DNA from 2 places in the Nitratireductor thuwali genome. Region 2 is predicted to be linked to the other one. Evidence: riboswitches for the same ligand, from Rfam matches in the RefSeq annotation. Region 2 holds a riboswitch; the other holds the start of a gene.
What was found. A riboswitch is a leader RNA that binds a small molecule or an ion and turns the genes downstream of it on or off. The one in region 2 is predicted to bind S-adenosylmethionine.
Positions count from the first base shown of each region.

Region 1: linked by a shared signal. The riboswitch ahead of NTH_RS12625 (O-succinylhomoserine sulfhydrylase) and the one ahead of metX (homoserine O-acetyltransferase MetX) in region 2 are both predicted to bind S-adenosylmethionine.

Region 1 is NZ_CP030941.1:2,583,010-2,598,551, reverse strand. It holds gene NTH_RS12635 (ion transporter) at 1-729, shown strand, start outside; gene NTH_RS12630 (2'-deoxycytidine 5'-triphosphate deaminase) at 719-1,807, opposite strand; SAM riboswitch at 1,884-1,961, shown strand; gene NTH_RS12625 (O-succinylhomoserine sulfhydrylase) at 2,025-3,215, shown strand; gene NTH_RS12620 (CDP-alcohol phosphatidyltransferase family protein) at 3,225-3,830, opposite strand; gene apaG (Co2+/Mg2+ efflux protein ApaG) at 3,918-4,310, shown strand; gene NTH_RS12610 (Hsp33 family molecular chaperone) at 4,335-5,321, opposite strand; gene argF (ornithine carbamoyltransferase) at 5,318-6,232, opposite strand; partial or broken gene NTH_RS12600 (aspartate aminotransferase family protein) at 6,354-7,540, opposite strand; gene NTH_RS12595 (GcrA family cell cycle regulator) at 7,925-8,455, shown strand; gene phoU (phosphate signaling complex protein PhoU) at 8,514-9,242, opposite strand; gene NTH_RS12585 (ATP-binding protein) at 9,471-10,733, opposite strand; gene ppk2 (polyphosphate kinase 2) at 10,875-11,762, shown strand; gene NTH_RS12575 (transporter substrate-binding domain-containing protein) at 12,038-12,874, shown strand; gene NTH_RS12570 (sterol desaturase family protein) at 12,845-13,708, opposite strand; gene NTH_RS12565 (tellurite resistance TerB family protein) at 13,767-14,186, opposite strand; gene NTH_RS12560 (lysine--tRNA ligase) at 14,363-15,542, shown strand, end outside.
Region 2 is NZ_CP030941.1:1,679,087-1,694,628, forward strand. It holds gene NTH_RS08020 (J domain-containing protein) at 42-662, shown strand; gene cobS (cobaltochelatase subunit CobS) at 818-1,804, shown strand; gene NTH_RS08030 (GFA family protein) at 1,857-2,204, shown strand; gene cobT (cobaltochelatase subunit CobT) at 2,230-4,122, shown strand; gene NTH_RS08040 (esterase-like activity of phytase family protein) at 4,112-5,140, shown strand; gene NTH_RS08045 (DUF2059 domain-containing protein) at 5,191-5,670, shown strand; gene NTH_RS08050 (VUT family protein) at 5,800-6,420, opposite strand; gene rpmB (50S ribosomal protein L28) at 6,483-6,779, opposite strand; gene NTH_RS08060 (DUF3108 domain-containing protein) at 7,006-7,764, shown strand; gene NTH_RS08065 (DMT family transporter) at 7,776-8,669, shown strand; gene gloB (hydroxyacylglutathione hydrolase) at 8,688-9,455, opposite strand; gene NTH_RS08075 (class I SAM-dependent methyltransferase) at 9,570-10,331, shown strand; gene NTH_RS08080 (NAD(P)H-dependent flavin oxidoreductase) at 10,333-11,400, shown strand; gene metW (methionine biosynthesis protein MetW) at 11,427-12,041, opposite strand; gene metX (homoserine O-acetyltransferase MetX) at 12,038-13,207, opposite strand; SAM riboswitch at 13,269-13,346, opposite strand; gene hisC (histidinol-phosphate transaminase) at 13,428-14,528, shown strand; gene NTH_RS08100 (prephenate/arogenate dehydrogenase family protein) at 14,533-15,468, shown strand; gene NTH_RS08105 (DUF2125 domain-containing protein) at 15,481-15,542, opposite strand, start outside.

The sequences.
Region 1 (15,542 bases), 900 kb from region 2:
GCCATCACCCTCGGTCTCGAGACATCGGAGCGGGCCATGGAGGTGGCCGGTCCGCTGCTGCTGACACTCGACAGGCTGATTCTCAGCGTATTCGTGCTGGAACTCGGGGCCAAGCTTATCGTCTATCGCGGGCGCTTCTTTCGCGATCCCTGGCGGATTTTCGACCTTCTCGTGGTCAGCATCGCCCTTGTCCCCGCGTCAGCCAACCTCTCGGTGCTGCGGGCGCTGCGTATCCTGCGTGTGCTCAGGCTGGTCTCGATGGTGCCCTCGCTGAGGCGCGTGGTGGGCGGGCTCATTGCGGCGCTGCCGGGCATGGGCTCGATCATGCTGTTGCTGGCGCTGGTGTTCTACGTGTTCTCCGTGATGGCCACGAAGCTCTTCGGCGCACATTTCCCCGACTGGTTCGGCTCAATCGGCCGCTCGGCCTATTCGTTGTTTCAGATCATGACGCTGGAAAGCTGGTCGATGGGGATCGTGCGCCCGGTCATGGAGATGTTCCCCTGGGCGTGGCTGTTCTTCATCCCCTTCATCGTGTCGACGACCTTCACCGTGCTGAACCTGTTCATCGGCATCATCGTTTCGGCCATGCAGGCCGAGCACGACGCCGCTGCCACCGCCGAGCGAAGCGCGATGCAGCAGGAACAAGAGGTCATTCTGGCGGAAATTCGCGCGCTGCGCGACGATGTGCGGGCGTTGAAACGCGAGAACGCGGGTGATGTCAGGCGATGAAATGCTTCGACAATTTCAGCGCCTGCCCCTGGTAGTTCGACTTTAGGTCCGTGCCGTATAGGGCCCGGGGCCGCGCGCCCATACGCTCGTAGACCAGCCGTCCGACGATCTGCCCGTGTTCGAGAATGAAGGGCACCTCGTGGCTGCGCACTTCCAGCACGGCACGGCTGCCCGTGCCGCCCGCTCCCGAATGGCCGAACCCGGGGTCGAAGAAGCCGGCGTAATGGACGCGGAATTCTCCCACCAGGGGATCGAACGGCGTCATCTCGGCGGCATAGGCCGGCGGCACGTGAACCGCCTCGCGCGAAACCAGGATATAGAACTCGTCCGGGTCCAGAACCAACTCGGCCTTGCCGTGATTGTAGAGCGGTTCCCAGAAATCGGTCACCGTGTGGGCCGCCTTCCGATCCACGTCGACCAGGCTGGTGTGGTGCTTGGCGCGATAGCCGACAAGGCGGTCGGCACCGCCCGTCAGATCGATGGAGAGCGCTATCCCGCCGCCGGAGATATTCGGCGTCTGCGCAGCCACCAGCGTCTCCATCTCATGCAGCGCCACAAGCTCGGCTTCCGTGAGCAGGGTCTTGCCCCGACGGAAGCGTATCTGCGAAAGCCGTGAGCCGGTGCGCAGGATGATCGGGAAGGTGCGGGGGCTCACTTCCAGATAGAGCGGCCCCTTGTATCCTGGCACGATCTTGTCGAACTCTGGCCCGAAGTCGGTCATCACGCGGGTGAATATGTCGAGCCGGCCGGTCGAACTTTTAGGGTTGGCGGACGCGGAAATATCGGCTGGCAGGGAAAGCCGCTCCATTAGCGGCACTATATAGACGCAGCCGGTCTCCAGCACCGCCCCCCCGCCCAGCGGTATCTCGTGAAGCTTCAGTCGGTCCAACTTTTCGGAAACGAGGCTCTGCGGCCCGGGCAGAAAGCTCGCACGCACGCGGTACGCGACATCCCCCAGGCGCAGATCAAGGCTGGCCGGTTGCACCTGATCCGGATCGAGCGGGTGCGGCGCAGCCAGCGCGCCGCTGTCGAAGAGCGCTGCGATCTCAGAATCTGGCAATATGCCTGCTGGGTTCACGACTTGCCTCCGGAAGCTGGTGCGCGAGCTTTAACGCCAGCCGCAATTGACGCAAGGCGCGCCGCCGTCTAAAGACAATTTATCCCGTGGTGATTTGGCCGGTCGGCTTGCAGCCACGTTAAACAAGTCGCTAAAAGGCCGCGGCAACGACCTGTCACCAGGGCGCTCGAACCGGCAAGCGGCTTCCCGCGGCCGGTTTTATTTTTGAGCGAAGACGATGACAAGCAATTTTGGCAAAGACTGGAAACCGCAAACCGCCCTTGTCCATGCGGGCACGCTGCGCTCGCAGTTCGGCGAGACGTCCGAGGCTCTCTATTTGACGCAGGGCTTCCTCTACGACAGCGCCGAAGCCGCCGAAGCCCGTTTCAAGGGCGAGGAGCCGGGCTTCATCTATTCGCGCTACGCCAATCCCACCGTCGACATGTTCGAAAAGCGCATGTGCGCGCTGGAAGGGGCGGAGGATGCCCGAGCCACGGCATCGGGGATGGCGGCGGTTTCGGCCGCGCTTCTGTGTTCACTCAAGGCGGGCGACCATGTGGTGGCGGCACGCGCCCTTTTCGGTTCATGCCGCTGGGTGGTGGAGACGCTGATGCCGCGCTACGGCATCGAAACCACCCTCGTCGACGGCAAATCGCTCGCCGCCTGGGAAGAGGCCATCCGACCCAACACCAAGCTGTTTTTTCTGGAAAGTCCCACCAATCCGACGCTGGAGGTCTGCGACATCGCTGGCATCGGTCGGCTGGCCGACGGCGCCGGCGCCCGTCTCGTGGTCGACAACGTGTTCGCCACCCCGCTCCTGCAGAAGCCGCTGGAGCTCGGAGCGCATGTGGTGGTCTACTCCGCGACCAAGCATATCGACGGCCAGGGCCGGTGTCTGGGCGGTGTCGTGCTGTCGGACAAGGAGTGGATCGACCAGAACCTGCACGACTATTTCCGGCATACCGGGCCCAGCCTTTCCCCATTCAATGCCTGGACGCTTCTGAAGGGGCTCGAAACGCTGCCGCTCCGCGTGCGTCAACAGAGCCAGAGCGCTGCTCGCGTGGCCGACTATCTGGCCGAACATCCCAAGATCGGACGCGTCATCTATCCCGGGCGCAAGGATCATCCCCAGGCGGATATCGTCGCGCGGCAGATGACGGGCGGCTCCACGCTGGTCTGCTTCGATCTGAAGGGCGGAAAATCGTCGTCCTTCGCCTTCGAGAACGCGCTCTCGATCATCGGCATCTCCAACAATCTGGGCGACGCCAAGAGCCTCGTCACGCATCCCACGACCACAACGCACAAAAATCTCACGGATGAGGCGCGCGCGGAGGCCGGAATCGGTGAAGGCACGCTGCGCCTGTCGCTTGGGCTGGAGGACGTGGAAGATCTGCTCAAGGACATTGAGCAGGCGCTGGAGGCAGCGTAGCGGGGGCCGCTACCTCAGTTCCCGTCCGGCCAGCACGATGCGCGACAGCGCCGTGTAAAGCGTTATCGACGCGAAAGCGTAGGCTAGGACGGGGAACCATGCGGGAAAGAGGCAGGCGAGCAGGAAGACGGCCAGCGTCTCGCCTGCCTCGGCTATGCCTGTGGTGAAGAACAGAGATTTGCTGCCGCGCGCCGTGCTGACCAGCCGACGCTTTTCCGCCATCACCGCGAAGGTGAGGAAGCTCGCGCCGTTGACATAGAAAGCAAAAAGCAGAACGGCGCCGGCGACGCCATTGGCAGCGGGATCGAACAATACGAAGCCCAGCGGCACGGCGCCGTAAAAGAGGAAGTCGAGCACGATGTCGAGAAACCCGCCAAGATCGGTCGGCCCATTGATGCGCGCGACCGCGCCGTCCACACCGTCGGCCAGCCGGCTTAGAACGATGAGGACGAAAGCGATGCCGAACCAGCCGACGGCCACCAGCGCCGCAGCGGCGAGCCCGATCCCGCAGCCTGCCAGCGTGACGGCATCGGCGCCGATACCGCCGCGCGCGACACCGGCCGCTATGCGGTTCAGCAGCGGATCGAGCTTCCGCCGGGCCCATCCATCAAGCAATGGTGATCCTTCCCACGATTGTCACGCGTTGATCTATACCGTGCGACGACACATATCACGTGTCACAATATCGTCAGCGGAAGATCCATGTATCGCGCAGTGACACATGACATCGAGGTGCAGGTGGAACCCTCCTTCCTGCCGGATCATTCGGACCCGGACGAAGGCAGGTTCGTGTGGGCCTATCAGGTCACCATCGCCAACCATTCGGACGAAAAGGTGCAGCTTCTGTCACGCTACTGGCACATCACCGACGGCTTGGGACGAGCACAGGAGGTGCGTGGCGCCGGTGTCGTCGGCGAGCAGCCGGAACTCGGCCCCGACGAGAGCTACCGCTATACGTCGGTCTGCCCGCTGCCGACGACATCCGGCATCATGACCGGGCGGTATACGATGCGGTCGGCGAGCGGCGCTCTGTTCGAGGTCGACATTCCGGCCTTTTCGCTCGATCTGCCGGGAGCCGATGCAACGGTGAACTGAACACCGCCGGCCGGGCGTCCGGGTCTACCGGAAATCCTCGGAATCGAACGCGTATTCCTTGGCGCAGAATTCGCAGGTGACGCGAATTTCCCCGTCCTCGGTGCTCTCTTCGATTTCCTCGGCCGTGAACCCATCCAGAATCGCGCGGATCTTCTCGCGCGAGCATGAGCAGTCGTCGATGATATCGACGCCCTCATAAACGCGCGCGCCCTGCTCGTGGAACAGGCGGTAAAGCAGCCGCTCAGCGCCGACCGAAGGGTCGACAAGCTCGTCCGCTTCCACCGTCGACAGCAACGCCAAGGCCTCCTGCCAGGCATTGTCCTCCGGATGGCCGTTGCCGTCGTCAGCCTGGTCACCGTCACCGCCCGGCAGGTCGGCCATTCGGCTGCGCTCGGGCGCCGACGGCAGAAACTGCAGCAGCAGGCCGCCGGCACGCCATCGTTCTGCGCCACCGCTCTCACCCGGCACGATGATGCGCGCCACGCCCAGCCGGACTTCGGTCGGGATTTGCTCCGATTGACGAAAATATGCGCGGGCGACATCCTCGAGCGTCGAGCCGTCGAGTTGGACGATGCCCTGATAGCGCTGCATGTGCGCGCCCTGATCGATGGTCAGTGCCAGGACCCCGGAGCCCAGAAGCTGTTCGGGCGAAATCTCCCCGCGCTCGATTGCCTCGCGCAGCCGGTCTTCGTCGTAGCGCGCATAGGCGCGGACCGAGCCTGGCGTCGTCAGGTCGGCGACCAGCATGTCGACCGGTCCGTCCGAGCGTGTCTGAACGATGAACTTGCCCTCGAATTTCAGCGAGCTGCCCAGGAGAACGGTGAGCACGATCATCTCGGCCAGCAGGTGGGCGACCGGATCGGGATAGTCGTGGCGGCCCAGGATCTGGTCGAGCATCGGGCCGACCTGCACCGCGCGGCCGCGCACGTCGAGCGCGTCCACGTCGAAAGGCACCACATGGTCGTCTCCGGCAAAGCCGAATTCGCCAAGTCTGATATTCTGTTCAGTCACTTCTCTAGACACCAGGCAAGTATCGCTTTCTGCGCATGGAGGCGGTTTTCCGCCTCGTCGAACACCACGGAATGCGGTCCGTCGATGACCTCGTCCGTTACCTCCTCGCCGCGATGGGCGGGAAGGCAATGCATGAAGAGGGCGTCGGCCGCGGCGAGCTCCATCAGCTTTTCATTCACCTGATAGGGCTGAAACACGTTATGACCGCGGGCGCGATGCTCCTGCCCCATGGAGACCCAGGTATCGGTCACCACGCAGTCGGCACCCTTCACGGCTTCCTCGGCCGATCCGGTCAGTTCCACGCGGCCGCCGTTGGCTCGCGCCCAATCGACGACACGCGTCGAAGGTTCGCTGCCCGCCGGCACCGCTATATTGAGGCGGAAGCCGAACCGCGCGGAAGCTTCGATCAGCGAATGAAGGACATTGTTGCCGTCGCCGGTCCAGGCGAACAGCCGATCCTTCACCGGACCGCGATGCTCCTCATATGTAAGTATGTCCGCCATGATCTGACAGGGGTGTGTGTCGTCCGTAAGACCATTGATTACGGGTATGGTGGCATTTTCCGCCAGTTCAAGCAGCCGATCGTGCGACGTGGTGCGGATCATGATGGCGTCGACATAGCGCGACAGCACCCTTGCCGTATCGGCAATCGTCTCGCTGCGGCCGAGCTGCATCTCGGCTCCCGTCAGCATGATCGTCTCGCCGCCGAGCTGGCGCATCCCGACATCGAAGGAGACGCGGGTGCGCGTCGAAGGCTTGTCGAAGATCATGGCCAGCGCCTTGCCTGCCAGGGGCTTGTCGCGTTCGCCGGCCTTGAACCTTTCCTTGCGGCCGCGTGCATCGTCCAGCATGGCGCGCAGCTGGTCCTCGGCAATGCCGGCGATGTCGATGAAATGCCTTGGCGTGGTCATGATGGTCGTCCCCTTCCCCTACAGCGCCGTGCGCCCCTTGCGGTCGCACGAGGCAGGCTGCGGATTCCTCAATCGAGCACCTTGCTTCCCGAAAGCCTGTTCCGGTTTTCCTGCGAGTGCACTAGTCGCCGGTGGCGGTCGCGATACCCTCGAATGCCGTGTGCACCCGCTCCAGGGCATCCTGGATCTCCTCTTCGGACACAGTGAGCGGCGGCAGCAGCCGAAGGACGTTTTCGCCAGCCGGCGCGACCAGCATCTTCTTGTCGCGCAGCGCCTGCTGGACAAGTGCGTTCGGCTTTCTGCACCTGATGCCCAGCATCAGGCCTTCGCCGCGGATTTCGTCGACGATTTCGGGGAAGGTATCGGCAATGCCGGCAAGGCCCTGCTTCAGGAGCAGTCCCTTGCGGGCGACGCCTTCCAGAAAGCCCTCGTCGAGCAGGATATCCAGAACCGCGTTGCCGACGGCCATGGCGAGCGGATTGCCGCCGAAGGTCGTGCCGTGGACGCCGGCTGTCATGCCCCTGGCCGCGTCTTCCGTCGCCAGGCATGCGCCCATGGGAAAGCCGCCGCCGATGCCTTTGGCGACGGCCATGATGTCGGGCGTGATACCCGTCCACTCGTGAGCGAACAGCCTGCCCGTGCGCCCGACGCCGCTCTGGACCTCGTCAAGGACCAGCAGCAGACCGTGCTCGTCGCAAAGCTGCCGCAGCGCACGCAGCGTTTCGCCCGGCAGGACGCGGATTCCGCCTTCTCCCTGGATCGGCTCGACCAGGATCGCCGCCGTCTCTTCGGTGATGGCTTTCCTGACTGCCTTCAGGTCACCGAAGGGCACTTGGTCGAAGCCCTCGACCTTCGGACCGAAGCCCTCCAGATATTTCTTCTGCCCCCGGCGGCGATGGTCGCCAGCGTGCGGCCATGGAAGGCGCCTTCGAAGGTGATGATGCGGTAGCGGTTTTCCTCACCGTTGACGAAATGGTGGCGGCGCGCCGTCTTGATGGCCGCTTCCAGCGCCTCGGCGCCTGAATTGGTGAAGAAGACCTTGTCGGCGAAGGTGTTCTCGGCGAGCCGCTCACCCAGCCGCTGCTGTCCCGGAATCTCATAGAGATTGGAAGTATGCCACAGCTTGCCCGCCTGCCCGACCAGCGCGGCCACGAGATGGGGATGCGCATGGCCAAGCGAGTTCACGGCGATACCGGCCGCGAAGTCCAGATAACGCGTGCCGTCATGGGCTATCAGCCAGGTGCCCTCGCCCTTTTCGAAAGCAAGGGGAAGCCGCGCGAAGGTATCGTAGAGCGCTGCAGTGCTCATGGACACATTACTCCGAATGCCGAGGCTCGCCGCAGCTTTTCGAAAGGCGGGCCGCCGATGAAACCAAAAAGCCGCCCCAAGGGCGGCATGCGGGCTCTATATCCGTGTTTTCCCGCTGGAAGTCAACGCGGACGGCCGTTCGGCAGCGACGGCGGCCTCCCCCGCAGCCTCTCGGTTTTTCGCGCAAGCTGGGGAAAACCGAAAAAAGAGATTCGCGACGCCAGCCAGACTCTTGTCACGGAGTCAACCGATAAGGTAGCTTGGATCTGTAACGACTACATTTCGTGCGGCGGACCATCACACCCATGCAGATATGGTGTCCCCTTGGTTTTATCGGGGGGAAACCGGTAGGGATTCCGCACGCTTGGACAGGAGCGTGTCCCGATGAACTGGACAGATGAACGCGTCGAACTCTTGAAGAAGCTCTGGGCCGAAGGGCTGAGCGCAAGCCAGATCGCCGCGCAGCTCGGCGGTGTCAGCCGCAATGCCGTGATCGGCAAGGTTCATCGCCTCAAGCTATCGAGCCGAGGGCGGGCTTCTGGCGCGCCCGCACGCCAGAAGAAGGCGACGGCCGCCACCTCCGGCACGGGAACCGGCAGCGGTGCAACATCGCGCCGTCAGCGCACGTCGCGCACTATGACGGCAACCATCGGCGCCAACGCGCTGCAGGTGCAGTTCGAAGAAGACGCCGTTGCCTACCAGCGGGTGCGGCCGGTGGAGAATGTCGTTGTGCCCATGTCGCGCAACCTGCGACTCGTGGAGCTCAACGAGCACACGTGCAAGTGGCCGAACGGGGATCCACTGTCGGAGGATTTCTCGTTCTGCGGCAACAAATCGGGCGATTCCGGCCCCTATTGCAACTACCACTCGAAGCTGGCCTACCAACCGGCAAGCGAACGCCGGCGCAGCCGGTAACCTCTCCTCCCTGGAACCTGAGGCGGCTTCGGCCGCCTCTTTTTTGTCGAAGAAGAGATTAGTCCTTCGAACCGTCTCCGCTCGGCGCCACCACACGATGGCTGCTGTCTTCCTTCGGCCGTTCCGACGGCAGTTGCGTACCCGTGATGATGTGGTGCACGGTTTCGGCGATGTTCGTCGCGTGATCGCCGATGCGCTCGATGTTCTTGGCGCAGAAGATGAGATGCGTGCAGGCGGTGATGTTGCGCGGGTCCTCCATCATGTAGGCCAGAAGCTCCCGGAAGAGCGAAGTGTACATGGCGTCGATCTCTTCGTCCCGATCGCGCACGAACCCGATCTTTTCCGCCGAGCGCGACGCGTAGGCGTCGAGCACTTCCTTGAGCTGCGTCAGGGCCAGGTCCGACAGGGCCGATAGGCCGCGGAACAGGCGCGTGGGCTGACGCGCCTCGGTAATCGCGACCGCGCGCTTGGCGATGTTCTTGCCCAGATCGCCGATGCGCTCCAAATCCCCTGAAATGCGGATCGCGCCAACGATCTCGCGCAGATCTGCCGCCATAGGCTGGCGCCTGGCGATGATGATGACGGCCTTTTCTCCGATTTCGCGCTCCTTCTCATCGAGAAAGACATCGTCTTCCACTACCTTGCGGGCAAGGCCGAGATCGGCGCCGACAAGTGCGGCAACGGCCTGCTCCACCATGCGCTCCGCATAGCCGCCCATCGAACCGATCTGGTTCGTCAGAAAGCGCAGCTCCTCGTCGAAGGTGCGCATGATGTGCTGGTTGTTCATGCTCTTTTACATCCCGATCTCTACAGCGCCATTCTGCCTTCCAAGGGGATGAAGGAGGCGATGCGCCATTGAACCTACACATCGCGCCGCAGAAGACTTGAGGCGCCAGATGGCCACTGAATCAATATATCCCGAAGACCTAAGCTAACTACATGACGGGAAAAAGAAACCGCCGGGCGTCCGCAAACTTCATTTGTCGGCTACTTGTAGCGCACGGCCGCGGCGCACTCATTCCGGCGGGAAGTGGACGGTGAAGGCGGAGCCGTCCCCCACCTTCGACCTGACCGACAGGCGCGCATCGTGCCGGGTCAGGATGTGCTTGACGATGGCCAAGCCGAGACCGGTACCTTTCTGGGCGCGGCTGGTCTCCACGTCAACCCGGTAAAATCGTTCGGTGATGCGGGGGATATGCTCTTCGGGAATGCCCGGACCGAAGTCCGTCACGGTGACCGTGGTCTCGCCGTTGGGAGCCTCCGGGTCGGCCGTGACCAGCACCTTGCCGCCGTCGCTGCCGTATTTGCAGGCGTTCTCCATCAGGTTCTGGAACACCTGGACCAGTTCATCGCGGTGGGCCGCGACCTCCAGCGGCCGGTCAGGGAGGTCCAGCACGATCTCGACGCCCGATTCCGAGGCAAGGTGGGTCAGGCTGTCCGCGACACCTTCCAGGAGCACGCGCAGGTCGACCCGGGTTTCAGGCTTGGCGTACGGCTTTATCTCGAGCCGCGACAGGGAAAGCAGGTCGTCGATCAGGCGCGCCATCCGCCCTGTCTGGTCCTGCATGATCTGCAGGAAGTTCTCCCGCGCCCGCGCATCGTCGCGGGCCGGGCCGCGCAGCGTTTCGATGAAACCGGAGACCGAGGCCAGGGGCGTGCGAAGCTCATGGCTGGCATTGGCTATGAAGTCGGCGCGCATGCGGTCGATGCGGCGCGCTTCGCTCTGGTCCTTGAACAGCAGCACATGGAGCCCGCTGCCCTCGCCGATTGCGGTGGCCGAGACACGGTACGCTCGCTCGACCGGCACCCGTTCGACATAGTCGGTCGACAGGGCCCCCTCCCCGCCCCGAAGCACACGGTCGATGAAGGCGTGCATCTCGGGCTGGCGGAACTTGAGCTGCACCGAACTGCCGGCGGCGGTCGTACCGAAGGCCTTTCCGGCCGCCTGGTTGGCATAGACGAAGGCTCCTTGGCCATCGATGATAAAGAGCGGGTCCGGAACGGCGGCCGCCAGATGAATGGCGGGGAGGGTGTCGATACTGGTGGCCACAGCCGTGCCTTCCCGGCCCCGCTGCTCGGTCGCTGCCGCTCCGCCCGCGGCAAGGGCGACGATGACGACCACCAGCGAGGCGCCGAAGGCCAAAAGTCCGTTGCCGTTGCGTGAGAGGTCGATGAAGAGAAACAGGACAAGCGCGGCGGCGAGCACAGGCCAGTGCCTGGAAAGACGCGCTGCGCCCGTCCGCAGCCAGCTTTGCAGCGATGCACCCCGTTCAGCCATACCCGCTTTCCATCCCTGCCCGACGACAGTCTGCTTCGATCAATATCGGCTGGACCTTGCTTGAAGCCGTCAATAGCATGCCGCAGATTTCATTGCGCCAGCGCATTGCCAAAGCAGATACCGCCGCGAGGAAACGCTTCTATGAACAGCCCCTTGGACAAGTCCGCGAACGAGATCAAGCTAAAGATCGATGGTAAGACGCGTGTCTTCGACATTAATGAGCCGGAATTGCCTGACTGGATCGCCGATAACATCCTGACCGCCGGCGGCTACCCTTATGATGAAAGGATGAAGCGCAAGGAGTATGAGCGGCAGCTCAAGGCGCTGCAGATTGAGCTGGTGAAGCTGCAGGCATGGCTGCAGGAGACGGGCGAACGCGTGATGATCGTTTTCGAAGGTCGCGACGCGGCCGGCAAGGGTGGAACCATATCCAGGATCCGCAAATACATGAACCCGCGTACCGCGCGGAACGTGGCGCTGACGAAACCTACGGAAACTGAGCGCGGCCAATGGTATTTCCAGCGCTATGTCGCGCATTTCCCGACAGCCGGTGAATTCGTCACCTTCGACCGCTCCTGGTACAATCGCGCCGGCGTGGAGCCGGTAATGGGATTCTGCACGCCCGCCCAGCACGAGCGGTTTCTGGAAGAGACGCCCAATTTCGAACGCGCCATCGTCAATGACGGTATCCACCTGTTCAAGATATGGCTCAACATCGGCCAGGAGACGCAGCTCAAGCGCTTCCACGACCGGCGGCACAGCCGTCGAAAGCACTGGAAGTTCTCTCCGATGGACATCGCTGGCATGGAAAAGTGGGACGACTATACACGGGTGCGCGATCTCATGCTGGAGCGTACCCATTCGCCCCATGCCCCATGGACGGTCGTGCGGGCCAACGACAAACGCAGGGCGCGTCTTGCGGTGATCCGCCGCATTCTCCTGTCGCTGCCCTATTCGGGCCGCGACCTCGATACGATCGGAGAAGAGGACGGGAAGATCACGGGATCGGGTGCGGATTTCCTCGGCTGAAAGGGCGGCGCGGCGGGTGCGGTGTCTTATCCCAGTGATGCGCCCTTATGTAGCAAAGGCACCAAGCCAAATTCCACGCTATTTGCACTTTGTCCTCCGCTCCCGTTGGGAGATCCGCACCGTATCCGGGCGCTCCCCGGAAAGATGGCGTGCACAACCCTTACGGACGCCAATACGTATATTACGACCAGCGATATCGGCGGCTTGCATATGGCTTGCCGTTCACAACAGCACGCAAAAGCCATATAGACCGGTGCGTTAGCGAGGGACAGTAGATGCGATGGCTTTCGGGAATACTGTTGGTATTGTTGGCCCTGGCGCTTCCGGCCAATGTCGAAGCCGATATTGCTATCCCTCATATTTGGGAAGCCAAGAAGCGGTTGGCGAAGCCGGATTTGAGCAGCTTGCCGCGCCTGCGGTTTCTGACCACAACCGATTTCTTCCCATTCAACTTTCTCGATGACGAGGGCCGGTTAACCGGCTTCAACGTCGACCTGTCCCGTGCGATCTGCGAGGCCCTTGCCATAGCGGAGCGCTGCCAGATACAGGCACTGCCCTGGAACGAACTGGAGACGGCGCTGGCCAACCGCCAGGGAGAAGCCATCATCGCAGGACTGGCGATCACGAGCGAGAGGCGCATGGTCTACGCGTTTTCGCGTCCTTATCTGCAGTTTCCTGCCCGCTTCCTCGCCGCACGCGACAGTCCGATCGAGGAGCCTGTCCACATCACCGTCGAAGAGCGGCGGGTGGGCGTGCTGGATGGGTCGGCGCATGAGGAAATGCTGCGTGACCTGTTCCCGTCAGCCCAACCGGTCACCTATTCACGTGCCTCATGGCTCTTGTCGGACCTCAAAGCGGGAAAGATCGATGCGGTCTTCGGAGACGGCATGCGGCTGGGCTTCTGGCTGGCCGGTGAGGAGGCTGCCGGTTGCTGCAGATTCATCGGCGGTCCGTATCTGGCGCCGGAATATTTCGGCCAGGGGCTGGCTATCGCCGTCGACGAAGAGCGCTCCGACCTGGCCGACGCGCTCGACTATGCGCTCCAGGAGATCGAGCTGTCTGGCACCTTTGACGAACTTTACCTACGTTACTTCCCGGCTGGCTTCTACTGAGCCTTGCCGCGCACGGCGCGGCCGCAGCGGCCGAAACGGTAGCGCCAGCGCCCATAACAGGGCGGCAGTCGATCTACCCCTGTAGTCATCGAGGCCGATCTTCATGCCTTCATGGCCGAGTCTCGGCTGGGCGATATAGGTTCGGAACAGCCGATCCCACACAGATAGATTGAAGCCGTAGTTGGAATCGGTCTCGGTGCCGATGCAGGAGTGGTGGACGCGATGCATGTCCGGCGTGACCAGGACACGCCGCATGACGCGGTCGATGCGGGCAGGCAGCCGGACGTTTGAATGGGTGAACATGGATGTGCCGTTGAGGACGATTTCGAAGGCCAGCACTGCCAGGACGGGCGCTCCGAGCGCAACCACGACGGCGGCTTTCCAGACCATCGACAGCACGATCTCCAGCGGGTGAAATCGCAGCCCGGTGGTCACGTCGAAGCCGTTGTCGGCGTGGTGCATCCGATGAATACGCCACAGGAGCGGGATCTTGTGGCTAGCCACGTGCTCCAGCCAAACCGCAAAATCGAGGATCACGAAGGAAAGAATGCCGGCCAAGAGCGGCGATATGCCCAACGCGGGAAACAATCCCAGGCCCTGCGTTTCGGCCCATAGCGCCGCGCCGACGGCGGCGGCGGGAAAGATGACGCGCAGCATCACCGAGGAGATCAGGACCAGAGAAATGTTGGTAAACCAGCGCCGTGCCTTCCAAGCGCCGGCCATTTCATCCCGCTCCAGCCGCGGCGACCACAGCTCGTAGACGGCCATCGCAATGAAAATCGTCGCGAAAGCACCCAGCCTGATTGCCGCTTCGGAGAACATGACTTCGCTCATGCCCATTATATCGGGCGGAAAAGCCGGCTTTGCCAGTCACAACCGCTTGAATGAGGCGTCACTGAACGAGGCGGCGGTGGCGGGCCTGGGCAGCACGCTCGATTGCCGCGGCCACCAACGGCTCCAGATGGAGGCGGCTGCGCACGATCTGGAGCATACGCCTCTCCTCGGGCTCAACATGCAGGTCCGCCGCCGCAACCTCGACGGCCAGCGCATAGGCAGTGTCGTGGAGCGACGTCGGCACGGTCTCGCGGACCAGCTTCAGGATCGTCTCCAGCCCGTCATCCTTCTGCAAGATCCGCTGGCATTGTCTCGCAACCTCAATGACGCGGTTCTCGTCGAACCCCCTGAAGACGGGCAGCGTGCGGAGCACCTCGCCGATGCGGCCAAGCTCGGCGTCGGTCATGTCGCGGTCGGCCGCCGACATGACGACCATCAGGTAGATGAGAGCCTCGTGGGCTGATGGTTCGGCGGTCATGGAATCTCTCCTTAAAGTGGTCCCGGCGGGGTGCCGCGGAAGGCAATGTCAGAACCCATGGATAAGAAGCCGCACGCCGCGCTGCAACGAAAAACGCGGTTCGGATTGACGCATGGTCGCGTCAGCCTTAACAGCTTGGCCCTTAAAAACATCCCTCCAATCCATGGAATGCGGAAATGACGACGACGACCGCGCTTGATCTTACGCCCGAAATGCTCGCGGCTGCTGCCGAGAGCAAAGCTTGGCCGTTCGAAGAGGCGCGCCGGATCGTCAAACGCTACGAAGGGCGCGACTATCCTGAAACGGTGCTGTTTGAGACGGGCTATGGTCCTTCGGGCCTGCCGCATATCGGCACGTTCGGCGAGGTGGCCCGCACGTCCATGGTCCGCCACGCCTTCCGCGTCCTCACCGAGGACCAGGTGAAGACGACGATCTTGTGCTTCTCCGACGATATGGACGGCATGCGCAAGGTGCCGGACAACGTGCCCAACCCGGAGATGCTGCGTGGCCATCTCGGGAAGCCGTTGACGCGTGTGCCGGATCCATTCGGAACGCATGAAAGCTTCGGCCACCATAACAATGCGCGGCTGCGCGCCTTCCTCGACACTTTCGGCTTCGACTACGAGTTCGCCTCCGCGCTCGACTACTACACCTCGGGCCGCTTCGACGAGGGGCTGGTGCGGATGCTCGATCAGTATGACGCGGTGATGGCGATCATGCTGCCAACGTTGCGCGAGGAGCGGCGCAAGACCTATTCGCCGATCCTGCCGCTGCACCCGGAAACGGGCGTCGTGATGCAGGTGCCCATCGAGGAGGTTCACGCCGACCGCGCCACCGTCGTGTGGACCGATCCAGGCACCGGCAAGCGCTACGAAACAAGCGTTCTGAAGGGCGGCTGCAAGGCACAGTGGAAGCCGGACTGGGCGCTGCGCTGGGCCGTTCTCGGCGTCGACTACGAGATGTCCGGCAAGGACCATATCGACAATGTGAAGACGTCGAGCAAGATCTGCCGCGTCCTGGGCGGCACGCCGCCGGACGGCTTTAACTACGAGCTGTTCCTGGACGAGAATGGCGAGAAGATCTCCAAGTCCAAGGGCAATGGCATCACCATCGATGAGTGGCTGGCCTATGCACCCACGGAAAGCCTGTCGCTCTACATGTTCCAGAAGCCGAAGACGGCCAAGAAGCTCTATTTCGACGTCATCCCGAAGGCGGTCGACGAATATTACTCCTTCCTTTCCGGCTATCGGACACAGGATTGGACGGCCCGGCTCAATAATCCCGTCTGGCATATCCATGACGGCAATCCGCCGGATATCGACCTGCCGGTGCCCTTCGCGCTGCTGCTCAACCTCG
Region 2 (15,542 bases):
GGCGTCATAATCACAGCTGATTTGCATTTGATGGACCGGGAATGAAACTGAACTCGAAATATTTCGAGAAGATCCGCATCCGCCCCGAAAGGCCTGCGGATGCCGACGCGCATGCGCCGCGCTGCCAGTGGGACGGCTGTGAGGAAGCGGGGACCCATCGTGCGCCGGTGGGCCGTCACAAGGAGGGGGAGTATTTCCGGTTCTGTTTCCAGCACGTGCGGGAATACAACAAGGGCTACAACTACTTCTCCGGCCTCAAGGACACCGATATCGCCCGCTTTCAGAAGGAGGCGCTGACCGGCCACCGGCCCACCTGGAAAGTCGGGTCCACGGGCCAGGCGCGCGCTTCGGGCGATTTCGCGCCTTTCCGCTCCGGCCATGCCGCCTACCACAAGCGCATGGGCGATCCGTTCAATCTGTTCGGCGGGGACGCGGCACGGGCCCGCGAACCCGTGAAGAAGCGCCTTCGCCCGCTTGAGGCCAAGGCGCTTGAAACCTTGGGCCTGAGCGCGGAAGCGACTGGCGCGGACATAAAGGCGCGCTATAAAGCCCTGGTGAAGCGCCATCACCCGGACGCCAATGGTGGCGACAGGGGATCGGAAGCGCGTTTTCGCGACGTGCTGCAGGCCTACCGTCTGTTAAAGCAGGCAGGTTTCTGCTAGCTCCGTCCCCTGCGCGTGAACGATCTGGACCTTTGGCCGTTTTTCGAAGGTTAGCTGCGCCTTTCCGGGCGCTGGGTCGCACGCCCATTGTGAGGCGGAAACGCTTCAATCGTTGATTAGCGGCACGGGCGAGAGCGCCCTGCGCTGGAGGTATGATGAACAAGATAGACCGCGATATCGCCAATCTTCCCGATACCACCGTCTCGGTGAAGGATACGTTCGGCTTCGAATCCGACATGGTCGTGCCGGCTTATTCTGCGGCGGATCCGCATGTGCCCGATATCGATCCCGACTATCTCTTCGACAAGCAGACCACGATGGCGATCCTGGCGGGCTTTGCCTATAACCGCCGCGTCATGGTCTCGGGCTATCACGGCACGGGCAAGTCCACCCATATCGAGCAGGTGGCGGCCCGGTTGAACTGGCCCTGCGTGCGCATCAATCTCGACAGCCATGTCTCCCGCATAGATCTCGTCGGCAAGGACGCGATCGTCGTCAAGGAAGGCATGCAGGTCACCGAGTTTCGCGACGGTATCCTGCCCTGGGCCTATCAGCACAACGTTGCCCTCGTGTTCGACGAATACGATGCCGGCCGTCCCGACGTGATGTTCGTCATCCAGCGCGTGCTGGAATCCTCGGGCCGCCTGACGCTGCTCGACCAGAGCCGCGTCATCCGTCCGCATCCTGCCTTCCGCCTCTTCTCCACCGCCAACACGGTGGGGCTGGGCGATACGACCGGCCTTTATCACGGCACTCAGCAGATCAATCAGGCGCAGATGGACCGCTGGTCCATCGTCACGACGCTCAATTACCTGCCACATGATGACGAGGTCGCCATCGTGCAGGCCAAGGCCAAGCATTACCAGAACGAGAAGGGCCGCGAGATTGTCGGCCGCATGGTGCGCGTGGCCGATATGACGCGTTCGGCCTTCATGAATGGCGACCTTTCCACCGTCATGAGCCCGCGCACGGTGATCATGTGGGCCGAGAACGCCGAGATCTTCGGCGATGTCGGCTTCGCCTTCCGGCTGACCTTCCTCAACAAGTGCGACGAGTTGGAGCGCGCCATCGTGGCGGAGTTCTATCAGCGTGCTTTCGGCGAGGAATTGCCCGAATCGGCCGCCAATGTGGTGCTGAGCTAGAGGCAATACTCAGCAATAAGCGCTGAGCAGTGCCTAACAGGAGGAAGGTGGAATGGCATATCAAGGCGGCTGTCATTGCGGTAAGGTGGGCTTCAGCGTTGAGATCGACCTTTCCAGCCCCATCACCTGCAATTGCTCGTACTGCTCGAAACGGGGCAGCATCCTCGCCTTCACTCCGGCTGAGAACTTCGTTCTCGAACGAGGCGGTGAAGACGTTACCGAATACCGCTTCAACACCAAGACCATTGCGCATCTCTTTTGCCAGACCTGCGGCATTGAATCGTTTGCGCGCGGCACAATGCCGGACGGCACGAAAATGGCGGCGGTGAATATTCGTTGTCTGGAGGGCGTCGATCTCTACGCAATCGAGCCCCGGCAGTTTGACGGAAGATCGCGCTAGACAGGAAACTTGCAGGAAAACTTGAATGCCAGGCCCCGGCGACAACACACGCAACCGACCAAACACGGTCACCGATACGGACGCCTTCAAGCGCGCCCTGTCGACTTGCGTGCGCGCCATAGCTGGCGACCACGACCTGGAGGTCTCGTTCACCAAGGACAAGCCCGCCCTTTCCGGCAACCGCGCGCGCCTGCCCGAGGTTCCCAGGAAGCCGACCTCCGAGAGCCTCCAGATCACGCGCGGTCTGGGCGATTCCATGGCGTTGCGCCGAGCCTGCCACGACGTTCGCCTCCACAGCCGCCTCGCCCCCCAGGGCCAGCAGGCCCGCGCCATCTATGACGCTGTCGAGCAAGCCCGCGTGGAAGCCATCGGCGCACGCACCATGCAGGGCGTGTCGGACAATCTGGCAGCCATGCTGGAGGACAAATACGCCCGCGCGAACCTGGCCGAGGTGACCGACCGCGCCGACGCCCCGCTGGAGGAGGCCGTCGCGCTTCTGGTGCGTGAGAAGCTGACCGGCCGCAAGGCCCCCAGGAGCGGCGAACGGCTGGTCGATGTCTGGCGCGACTGGGTGGAGGATAAGGCCGGCGGCGACCTTGAGGCGCTGCTGCCCAATATCGACAACCAAGATGCCTTCGCCCGCGCCGTCCGCGATCTTCTCGGCGCCATGGAGATGGGCGAAGAGCTGGAGGAAGACGACCAGACCGAGCAAAACGAGGACGACAGCGATCAGCCGCAGGGCGAGGAATCCTCCGAGGAAGGCGGCGAGGACGATTCGGAGGGGGAAAGGTCCCAGGCCGAGGAGTCCGATGCCGCAAGCGATGACAACGAAGCCGGCGAAAGCGACGCCGCCGAGACTACCGCCGAGGACGTCATGGACGACGACCTCGACAACGAGACGCCTGGCGAGGCCAGGCGCCCCGAGAGCGCCTTCGACCAAGCCGCCAACGAGATCGACTATCGCGTCTTCACCACCGAATTCGACGAGATGGTGGGCGCGGAGGAGCTTTGCGACGAGGAAGAACTCGACCGCCTGCGCGCCTTCCTGGACAAGCAGCTCGCCAATCTGCAGGGTGTCGTCGGGCGCCTGGCAAACCGGCTCCAGCGCCGCCTCATGGCCCAGCAGAACCGCTCTTGGGATTTCGATCTCGAGGAAGGCGTGCTTGACACGGCCCGCCTCGTGCGTCTTGTCATCGACCCCATGCAACCGCTTTCCTTCAAGCAGGAGCGAGACACCAATTTCCGCGACACCGTCGTCACGCTGCTGATCGACAATTCGGGCTCCATGCGCGGCCGGCCGATTTCCGTCGCCGCCACCTGTGCCGATATCCTCGCCCGCACGCTGGAGCGTTGCGGTGTGCGCGTGGAAATCCTCGGCTTCACCACCCGCGCCTGGAAAGGGGGGCAGGCGCGCGAGAAATGGCTGAAGGAGGGAAAGCCGGCAACGCCCGGCCGGCTCAACGATCTGCGCCACATCATCTACAAATCCGCCGACGCCCCATGGCGCCGCGCCCGCCGCAATCTCGGCCTGATGATGCGGGAAGGGCTGCTCAAGGAGAATATCGACGGCGAGGCGCTCCTGTGGGCACATCAGCGCCTGATGGCCCGGCCGGAGCAGCGCAAGATCCTGATGATGATCTCGGACGGCGCGCCGGTCGATGATTCCACCCTTTCGGTCAATCCCGGCAACTATCTGGAGCGCCACCTGCGCGGGATCATCGAGCTGATAGAGACGCGCTCGCCGGTCGAGCTCTTAGCCATCGGCATCGGCCATGACGTCACGCGCTACTACCGCCGCGCCGTCACCATTGTGGACGCCGAGGAATTGGCCGGAGCCATGACCGAACAGCTTGCCTCGCTCTTTGAAGACGAAGCGCAGCGCCCCGGCAGGCCGCGGCGGACCCGCCGTGCGGGATAGAATCGCGTTCCGGCGCGCCTTGCGCCTGTCAGGCTGGCTGGCCTTCGCTCTTCTCCTCGCGCTCTCCCCGATCCGGGCCCAGCAAGGCGCGGGCGAGAGGCTGGAGATCGCGGCACGCCCCATTTCCAATTTTCGCATCGGCTCCAGCCAGACCCGCTTCGGACCGCTCGAATTCACAGGCGGGCTGGAAATGACTGCCTCCAACCGCAGTTTCGGCGCGCTATCCTCCGTCCGCTTCCTTGATGCGGGAACGCGGTTGATCGGCGTGGCCGACACCGGCTTCTGGTTCTCAGGCAGCCTGGAACATGACAAGCAAGGCCGCCCCGCCGCCATCGCCGATTTCACCATGGTCCCGATGCGCGATCCGGACGGACGCACCGGCCATAAATGGACCACCGATGCTGAGGCGCTGGCCGTGCGCGGATCCCAGGCGACGGTCGGCTTCGAGCGGGTGCACCGGGTTGCCGTCTTCGCACTCGAGGAAAAGGCGGAACCAGGCCCTCTGCTGGGCGAGCGCGACTTCCTGGTTCCGCCCCATGAGCTGCGCTCCAACCGGGGTTTCGAGACCCTCGCCTTCGCGCCGGAAGACGGCCCGCTGGCAGGCGCGCTGGTCGCCGTCACCGAACACAGCATCGATAAGGCCGGCAATATTTTCGCCGCCGTTCTGGACGGGCCCCGGAAAGGTGTCTTCACGGTGGTGCGTTCGGATGACTTCGACATCACCGACGGCGCCTTCCTCCCCGATGGCGACCTGCTTTTACTGGAACGCCGCTTCTCCATGGCCGCCGGCGTGGCCATGCGGCTGCGCCGCATCGAGGCCGGAAGCATAGCGCCTGGGTCCATAGCCGACGGCCCGGTGCTGCTCGAAGCCGACATGGCCTACCAGATAGACAATATGGAAGCCTTGGATGTGTGGCAGCGACAGGACGGCGCGACGATGGTGTCGCTGATGTCCGACGACAACCACTCGATACTGCAGCGCAATCTCTATCTTGAGTTTCGCTTACTGGATGAGTAGAATGATCGAATATTGAATTTGCTGTTCTGAAAATTGTTATCGGATATAATATGAAGAGTGTATCGTTAGTACTTATTCTGGCATCCGTGACTTTCTCGAATCCATCGCTTGCGGAATCCCGCGAGGAAAGACTGGCCGCAGCGCAGGAATACATTTTGGTATCCCTCGAAGAGATGGATGTCCCTGCTCTGGTTCGAGTGATGTGGAAGCCTATTGCTGACCAATCTGAAAGCAGAGGAACCCCATTGGATGACGAGCAGATTGCCGCTCTGGATTCGCTTTACCAGCAGACCTTTGCGGATGCCTTGGAGAATCTGCTGCGGTCGCAGGACGAGACAATGGCCGACCTGTTCACGCTGAAGGAGATCGAGGCGCTGGCGGCTTTTTACGCAACGCCGGAAGGTCGTGCGGTTATGAGGAAAATGCCTGAACTGGCTCAAGCCCAACAAACGGAAATCCAGAGCCTGATTGCCGGTGGCATGGCGCTAATCCAGCCGCGAGTAAAGGCGATCCTGCGCGGCGATAAATAGAGCCGGACAGGCCACCGAAGGGCCGCAGGAACCGTCCTTGGTCACGATCCCGATTTTCGAAAAGCACGATGCGTGGATTCAAAGTGCTAGCGCGCCGTGCGTCCCAAATGGACGCGCGGCGCTCTAGGATCAGGCTTCCGCCGGCCGCAGCACGGTGATCAGCACACCATAGGGCACGAGCATCGCCAGCCCCACGAGCAGCTTTACGCCGAGATCGCCCAGCGCCAGCGACACCCACAACGGCACTTCCGCGCCAAACCCCAGCAGCGGCACGGCGAAGGCAAGGGACCCGTCCTGCAGTCCCAACCCCGTATCGAGAAAGGAAAACCGGGCGGCGAAGGCGAGCGAGAAAAAAAGAGCTGTGTCCACCGCCGAGCCGACCAGCGAGGAGACCAGCGGCGCGCGCCACCAGACGCCATGGCGCAGCCGATCGAACACGGCGATGTCCAGCAATTGCGCGACCAGAAAGGCCGTGCCCGAGGCGATGGCGATGCGCGGGCTCGCAAGCCACACGGACAGAAGCACAGCCAGCACGAAGCCGACCAGCACGACGCGCCGCGCCGCTTCCGGCCCGAAACGGCGGTTGCTCAGATCGGTGACGAGGAACGCGGCGGGATAAGTGAAAGCGCCCCAGGTGAGGATTTCGCCCAGGCCCAGATGCTGAAACGGAAACTGCACGAGGAAGTTGGAGGCGGCGACGATGGCCGTCATGGTGGCCACAAACGGCCAGACTGCATAAATGCGCGTCATTTTTTTATCCTGGGTAATGGAACCAGCGGGCGGGATCAGGATCCCGCCCTCGATCGGATCGTTCAGGCCGCTGTCTGCTCGGAGAGCTTCTTGGCGATCTGCTTCTTGAGAAGGCGCGCGCGCTGGGACAACTCGTTCGACTTGGCTTTCAACAGGAAAGCATCGAGGCCGCCGCGGTGCTCAACCGTGCGCAGCGCATTCGCCGAAACGCGCAGGCGGTAATTCTGGCCGAGCGCCTCGGACATCAGCGTGACGTTGCATAGATTGGGAAGGAAACGCCGACGGGTGCGGTTGTTGGCGTGGCTCACATTGTTGCCGCTCATCACGGCCTTGCCGGTCAGTTCACAAGCGCGGGACATATTTTCTACCTTATCTTTCGGACCATACCAGTCTGCCGCACCCGAAGGTTGGCGCGCGGTAAATTTGGCGGCCTCGTGGAAATTCGCCGTTCCATTAGAGGTAAAAGGCCGGAAGGTCAAGCGCGGGCGGCTGGGTGGAATGCCGCGCGGCACCCAATTATTGCCGGAATTGCGGTGATCAACGTGGACAAGGCAACGGCGGCGAGACCGCACGGAGACCGCTGAGATGAAACAGACCGTCAGTTTCGCCCTGGGAGCGATCCTGCTGCTGGGAACCGGCTCCGCCGGCGCGGAGCAGAATTCCTACCGCGTGCGCTATGACGCCTCCCTGTTCGGGCTGCCGATTGGGCGGGCCGTTTTCGAAACGAATTTCAACGGTAGTTCCTTTGCCATTTCCGGAAATTTCGCCAGCGCCGGCATCGCCCGCCTGTTCGACCGCACGGACGGCGCGGTGACCGTCACCGGACGGATCGGCCAGAACTCCAGCCAGCCGCAGACCTATGTGCTGAACTACCGAAGCGGCGACAAACGCAAGCGCACGACCGTAACCTTTTCGGGCGGCACGGTGGAGCGCACGAAAAACGAGCCGGCGCCGGAGAAGCGGGGCGACGATTGGGTGCCCGTCGAGAAGGAGCATTTGAGCGGCGTTGCAGACCCGCTTTCCGCGGCGCTGCTGCCGGCTGCCGATGTCGCGAGCGTGTGCAACCGGACGATGAGGGTCTATGACGGGGAAATACGCGCCGACCTCGTGCTGAGCCCCGCCTCCGCCAGGGAGGCGTTCGGCGACATGGCCGTCACCTGCCGCGCGAAATTCGTTCCCGTCGCCGGCTACCGCAAGAACCATTCCTCCATAAAGTTCCTGCGCGACAAGGCACGCATCCTCGTCGGGTTCAACCGGGTCGAAGGACGGGATCTTTATTCACCGGCCCAGGCGACCATTGCCACCAAGGTCGGAACGGTGCACATCAGGGCGAAACCGATCTGAGGGTGGGGAAGATGGCGCGCGCGACGCTGGTGGGCTTTTCGGCCGTTGTGATGTGGGCCTTGCTGGCGCTGTTCACGGCCGCGTCGGGCAAAGTGCCGCCCTTTCTCCTGTCTGCCCTCGCCTTCACCGTCGCCACCGCGATAGGCATCGCCATGCGGCTTCTGACAAAGAGCCAGGCGCCTGCCGCGCCCGTCCCGCCCATGGTCTGGCTGGTGGGAATCGGTGGGCTGTTCGGCTATCATTTCTTCTACTTCACCGCCCTCAGGAACGCGCCGGCCGTCGAGGCCAGCCTGATCGCCTATCTATGGCCGCTTCTGATCGTCCTCGGCTCGGCCCTGATGCCGGGCGAGCGCCTGGGCTGGCACCACGTTGCCGGCGCGTTTCTAGGCCTTGCCGGCACCTTCCTCATCATCACCAAGGGCGGCGGCTTCACCTTCGAGAGCCGCTATGCCCTCGGCTACGCCGCCGCCGGGGCCTGCGCGTTGTTCTGGTCCAGCTATTCCCTGCTTTCCCGCAGGTTCCAGGCCGTGCCGACCAGCATGGTGACCTGGTATTGCGCCGGCACCGCGATCCTTTCGGCCCTTTGCCATATATTGCTGGAGGAAACCGTCTGGCCGGCCTCGCCCGGTGAGTGGCTGGCGATTGCAGGGCTTGGCCTTTTGCCGGTGGGGGCCGCCTTCTTTGCCTGGGACTACGGGGTCAAGCGCGGCAACATTCAGGTGCTGGGCGCCGCCAGCTATGCCGCTCCGCTCCTTTCCACGCTGATCCTGATCGGCGCCGGCGCGGCGGAGGCGACGACCAACATCCTCGCCGCCTGTCTGCTGATCACCGGCGGCGCGGCGCTCGCCGCCAAGAATATGATATCCGGGAACGGCAGCAAGCGGCCCGACGCGGCAAAGGCCTAACCGTTCATGCCGTGCCCTTCACGAAACGTCTTTCCGCTTCCTGATCTCGGCGAAGACCTCCTCATCGCTGGCGTGCTGCATGCCGAGGTTCCGGCGGATCACCGGGTCGTGCCAGCGCAGGAACGGGTTGGTCGCCATTTCTTTCCCCATAGTGGTCGGCAGCGTCGGCTTGCCCTCCGCGCACAGGATACCGATCTGCGCCGCACGCTCCTTCAGCGCCGAATTCGTAGGGTCCACGGTCAGCGCGAAGCGCGCATTGGTCTCGGTATATTCGTGCCCGCAATAGACGACCGTCTCCAGCGGCAGCGCGGCCAGCTTGCTGAGCGACGCGAACATCACCGGCGGCTTACATTCGAACAGCCGCCCACAGCCGAGCGCGAACAACGTATCGCCGACAAAGACGATGCCGGCATCGGCGAAATGATAGGTGACATGGCCGGCCGTGTGGCCCGGCGTCTCGATGACGCGCGCCGCCTGCTTTCCCACCATCACGGTGTCGCCTTCCTCCACAGTGCGGTCGATGCCCGGAATGCGGTCCGCTTCGCGCGCCGGTCCGACAATGGTCAGGCCGAAGCGTTCCTTGAGCGCGAGATTGGCAGCCACGTGGTCCTGGTGGTGATGGGTGGTCAGGATCATCGTCGGGCGCCAGCCGGTGCGCTCTATGGCACTTAGTATGGCGCTTTCCTCCGGCGCATCGATGATGGCCGTCTCGCCTGTTTGCGCATCCCGCGCAAGAACGCCGAAATTGTCGCTCCGGCACATGAACTGCTCGATCTCCAGCGTCATCGAATTCCTCCGTTTCCAGCGCAACGATAGGGGGCGGCCATCCCATTGTCGCCCCTGTGATCGCCACAAATTGATTTCTTGTCTTGGCCGCAAACGGCCCGTACCGTCCACCCCATGATTTCGGATATAGTGGATCTCAAGGCATTTTACGCGACACTGCTCGGCCGCTTCGCGGAGCGTTCCATCTCGATGGCGCTGTCCACCCTGTGGTCCAAGCTGCCCGAGGAAAGGCTGATGGGCCTTGGCTACACGCTGCCCTGGCTCGACCGGTTTGCCACCGACGCGGAACGGACCTTCGCCTTCATGCCGGCGCGGCAGGGCGCGGTGACGTGGCCGGCCGGCAAGCCATCGGCGACAGCCCTCGTTCTGGAGGACGAGCTGCCGCTTGCCGACGCCGCGCTCGACCGGGTTCTGCTGGTGCATGCGCTGGAACATACGGAAAATCCCCGCCAGGCCCTACTCGAAATATGGCGCGTACTGGCCCCGGGCGGGCGGCTCGTCATCGTGGTGCCGAACCGGCGCGGCATGTGGGCCCGTTTCGAGCACACGCCCTTTGGCACCGGCCGCCCCTATTCGCGCGCCCAGCTCGTCGAGTTGCTGCGTACGGCCAATTTCACGCCCGCCCGCTGGGCCGATGCGCTGCATTTTCCGCCGGCGGAGCGGCGGTGGGTCATGCGGTTTCACCGCTGGCTGGAACACGCCGGACGCCGCTTCTGGCCGTTGTTCGCCGGGGTGCTCGTGGTGGAAGCTGAAAAGCGGCTCTACCAAGGGCTGCCAGCGATGGCGCGGCGCAGCCGCCGCGTGCTGATGCCGGTGTTCACGCCCCAAGGCGCGACTATGGGCGGGTGGAACGGCAGGAAATCGACGGGAGGATGACATGTGGCGCGACAGGCGAATTCTTGATCTCTTCGACATAAGGGAGCCGCTGCTTCTGGCGCCCATGGCAGGTTCGGCGGGCAGCGAGCTGGCAATAGCGGTGATCGAGGCCGGAGGGCTGGGCGCGCTGCCTTGCGCTATGCTCTCGCCGGAGCAGATCCGCAACGAACTCGGCATTATCCGCCAGCGCGCCTCGGGCCCGGTCAATCTCAATTTCTTCTGCCACGTGCCGCCCGAACCGAATGCCGAGCGCGAGACTGCTTGGCGCCGGCGCCTGGCCGGCTATTACCGTGAATTCGGCCTCGACCCCGATGCCGCGCCGGCAGGGGCCGGCCGCAACCCCTTTAGCGAGGAAAGCTGCGCGATCGTCGAGGAATACCGGCCGGAGGTCGTCAGCTTCCATTTCGGCCTGCCCGAGCCCCGGCTGATGGAGCGCGTGCGGTCTACGGGCGCCAGGATCATAGCCTCGGCCACCACCGTCGCCGAGGCGCGCTACCTGGAGGAACACGGCTGCGACGCCATCATCGCCCAGGGGGCGGAGGCTGGCGGCCACCGCGGCATCTTCCTGGAAAGCGATGTCTCCACGCAGCCTGGCACGCTGGCGCTCGTGCCGCAGGTCGTGGATGCGGTCTCGGTGCCGGTCATCGCCGCCGGCGGCATATCGGACGGGCGCGGCATCGCTGCCGCCTTCATGCTGGGTGCATCGGCAGTGCAGGTCGGCACCGCCTATCTGCAATGCCCGGAGGCACTGACGGGCGCGCCGCACCGTGAGGCGCTGTCCAAGGCCCGCGACGACCGCACGGCGCTGACGAATGTCTTCACTGGACGTCCCGCCCGCGGGCTTCTGAACCGCATCGTTTCTGAAGTCGGCCCGATGAGCGCCGACGCTCCCGAATTCCCCCTCGCCACCGCGGCCATCATGCCGCTGCGCAAAGCGGCCGAGGAAAAGGGCTCCGGCGACTTCTCGCCCTTGTGGGCCGGTCAGGCCGCCTCGCTTGCCCGCCCTGGGCCGGCGAGTGAAATGACGCGCAACATGCTGAGCGAGGCCAAGGCATTGCTCTATATCTGAGTTGGAAACGAGGCGATCGTGACCGCTTACCGCTTCAACAGGAACACCGCCTGCTGGCCGAAGAAGTTCCAGAACCACCACGGCATGGACAGCCCGATCTTCTGCCCGTTGGCATCCAGGGCGGCGGCGCTTTCCACCGTGGCGCCTATTTCCTCGCAGAGCGCAACGAAGTCGCGGATCGTGCAGAAGTGGATGTTCGGTGTGTCGTACCAGGAATAGGGCAGGTCCTTCGTCACCGGCATGCGCCCCTTGAACAGGAGGGAGAACCGCACCCGCCAATGGCCGAAATTGGGAAAGGAGACGATGGCGCGATCGCCGATGCGCAGGAGTTCGTCGAGCACCGTCCTCGGATTGTGTGTTGCCTGGAGCGTCTGCGACAGAACCACGTAATCGAACCCCCGGTCCGGATAGAAAACGAGATCGCGGTCGGCGTCGCCCTGTACCACCGAAAGGCCCCGCGCCACGCATTCGTTGACGCCGCGCTGCGAGATTTCCAGGCCCCGCCCATCGACTTTCTTCTGGCCTTCGAGCAGTTCCAGCAGCGCCCCGTCGCCCGAACCGACATCCAGCACTTTCGCGCCCGGCCTGATGAGATCGGCGATGACCTGGAGGTCGACCCGCTGGGCGTTGTTCACGCTCATGACGAAATCCCCGCATTGCGCGCGGCCGATTTCAGGAAGCCACCGACGGCAGCGTGAAACTCCGGCTCGTCCAGAAGAAAGGCGTCATGCCCGCGGTCGGTTTCGATCTCGACGAAGGAAACGGATGCGCCGGCCGCGTTTAGCGCATGGACCACCATCCGGCTTTCCTCCGTCGGGAACAGCCAATCGCTTGTGAACGAGACGACGCAGAAGCGGGTTTTCGTGCCCGTGAAGGCGCGGGTGAGATGACCGTCATGCTCGGCGGCCAGGTCGAAATAGTCCATCGCCCTCGTCAGGTAGAGATAGGAATTGGCGTCGAAGCGGTCGACGAAGGTGATGCCCTGATGGCGCAGATAGCTTTCGATCTGGAATTCGGCGTCGAATCCGAATGTGAGTTGCTCGCGATCCTGAAGATTGCGCCCGAACTTGCGATGCAGCGCCGGCTCAGACAGATAGGTGATGTGGGCGGCCATGCGGGCCACAGCCAGTCCCTTGCCGGGATGCTTGCCCGATTTCAGATAGGCGCCGCCGTGCCAGTCCGGGTCGGCCATCACCGCCTGGCGACCCACCTCGTGAAAGGCAATATTCTGCGCCGTGTGCCGCGCGCCGGTCGCGACAGGCACGGCGGTCAGCACCCGGTCGGGAAAGCTCGCCGCCCATTCAAGCACCTGCATGCCGCCCATCGATCCGCCGATGACGGAGAACAGCCGCTCAATGCCCAGGTGATCGACTAGCATGGCCTGTGCGCGCACCATGTCCTTGATGGTGATGACGGGCAGGTTGAGCCCGTAGGGTTCGCCCGTCTCCGGGTTCAGGCTGGCCGGACCGGTGGAGCCGAGGCAACTGCCGATTACATTGGCGCAGATGACGAAAAACCGGTCGGTGTCGATGACCCGCCCCGGCCCCACCAGCGCCTCCCACCAGCCGGGCTTGCCCGTCACGGGATGTGTGTTCGCCACATGCTGATCGCCGGTGAGCGCATGGCAGATGAGAATGGCGTTGGAGCGGTCATCGTTGAGCGAGCCATAGGTCTGATAGGCAGTCTGGAAGGGCGATAGGGTGAGGCCGGCGGCAAGCTTCAGCGGCTTGTCCGGCCCGAACCTTACGACCTGGCTCGACGGCTCATTGGCCTCGTCGCGCGCCTTTGCCACTCTTGAACGCGTCATTGCGCCTCTCTATGCGCCGGCCGCAAGCAACAAAAAACCGGCATTGCCATCGCAAAGCCGGTCAGAAAGCTGCACGGCCTTTTAGCGACTTGTTTTACGTGGCTGCAAGCCGACCGGCCAAATCACCACGACAGTTGACCAAGCTTTTACGGCCACAGGCCCTTTGCGTCAACGCGGTTGATGGGCTAAAGCAGGCGGCTTCAATTCACGGGAAATTCCGATGAGCCTAGCTGACCGCCCCCAACCGAAACCCGGCGTCATGGACATCGCCGCCTATGTGCCCGGCCGCGAAACCGCGCCCGGCGCCGCAAAGGTCTGGAAGTTGTCCTCCAACGAAACACCGCTCGGCCCCTCGCCTGCGGCGGTCGAGGCCATGCGCGCGGCAGCAGAACATCTCGAACTTTATCCGGACGGCTCCGCGACCGCGCTGCGTGACGCCATCGCCAGCGCCCATGGGCTCAATCCCGAGAACATCCTGTGCTCCAACGGTTCGGACGAGCTGCTCGGCCTGCTGGCCCATGTCTACCTCAATCCGGGCGATGAAGGCATCTTCACCGAGCACGGCTTCCTCGTCTACCGCATCCAGATCCTGGCCAACGGCGCCACGCCGGTCGTGGTCAAGGAAAAGGACGAACGCGCGGATGTGGATGCCATCCTGGCGGCCGTCACCGAGCGCACAAAGATCGTCTTCCTGGCCAATCCGAACAACCCAACCGGCACCTATCTGCCGATGGACGAAGTGCGCCGTCTGCAGGCGGGCCTGCCGAAACATGTCCTCCTGGTGCTGGATGCGGCCTATGCCGAATACGTGCGGCGCAACGACTACGAATCCGGTATCGAGCTCGTCTCGTCCTCGCAGAACGTGGTGATGACGCGCACCTTCTCAAAGATCTACGGGCTCGCGGCGCTGCGTATCGGCTGGATGTATGCGCCGGCCCCTATCGTCGACGCCGTCAACCGCGTGCGCGGGCCGTTCAACGTCAACGCGCTGGCCATTGCCGCCGGCGCTGCGGCAATCGGCGACAGGGCGCATGTCGAAGAGGCTGTGGCCCATAACGACCAGTGGCTTTCCTGGCTGACCGGGGAACTGACCGCGCTCGGCTTGCGCGTCACGCCTTCGGCTGGCAACTTCCTGCTGATCCATTTCCCGGAGAACGACGGCAGGACGGCCGAGCAGGTTGACGCCTTCCTGCTCAAGCGGGGCTATGTGCTGCGCCGCGTCGCCGCCTATGGCTTTCCGAATGCGCTGCGCATGAGCGTGGGCACGGAGGAGGCCAATCGCGGCGTGGTGGCCGCGCTCACCGACTTCATGGGTGGCTGATCCCGTGCCGGACATCCACTTTGAAAAGGTCGCCCTGATCGGTATCGGCCTCATCGGCTCCTCCCTCGCCCGCGTCATCCGGCGGGTAGGGTTGGCTGGCGAAATCGCGATTTCGACCCGCCGCGCCGAAACGCTCGCGCGTGCCCGCGAATTGAGACTGGGCGACAGCTACCATCCGGATGCGGCGGAGGCAGTAAGGAACGCCGAGCTGGTCATTGTCTGCGTTCCGGTGGGCGCTTCCGGCGCTGTGGCCGCCGACATTGCCGGCGCGCTGCTGCCCGGCGCCATTGTCACCGATGTCGGGTCCACCAAAGGTTCCGTCATCAGCCAGATGCAGCCCTACCTGCCGGAGAACGTGCATTTCGTTCCCGGCCATCCCATCGCCGGCACCGAGCACTCGGGACCGGATGCCGGCTTTGCCGAATTGTTCGAGGGCCGCTGGTGCATCCTGACCCCGCCGGAAGGCACCGATGCCGGCGCCGTTGCGAGGCTGAGCAGGTTCTGGGAGCACTGCGGCTCGACTGTCGACATCATGGACCCGCAGCACCACGACATGGTGCTGGCCATCGTCTCGCACCTGCCGCATATCATTGCCTACAATATCGTCGGAACCGCAGACGATCTCGAGACGGTGACGAAATCGGAAGTGATCAAATATTCGGCATCGGGCTTCCGGGACTTCACGCGCCTGGCCGCCTCCGATCCCACCATGTGGCGGGACGTGTGCCTGCACAACCGCGACGCCATCCTGGAAATGCTGTCGCGCTTTTCCGAAGACCTGTCGGCTCTCCAGCGCGCCATCCGCTGGGGCGACGGCGACAAGCTCTTCGAGATGTTCACCCGCACCCGCGAAATCCGCCGCTCCATCATCGAGGCCGGCCAGGAGATCGACGTCCCCGATTTCGGCCGTCATGTGCTGAGCCACCCGCACAAGGATTGAGGATACGTCCGTTCAGATCGCCGGTATCTGGCCAAGCCGGACAAAACCGAGAGAGACGCGGCCGTCCTTTATGC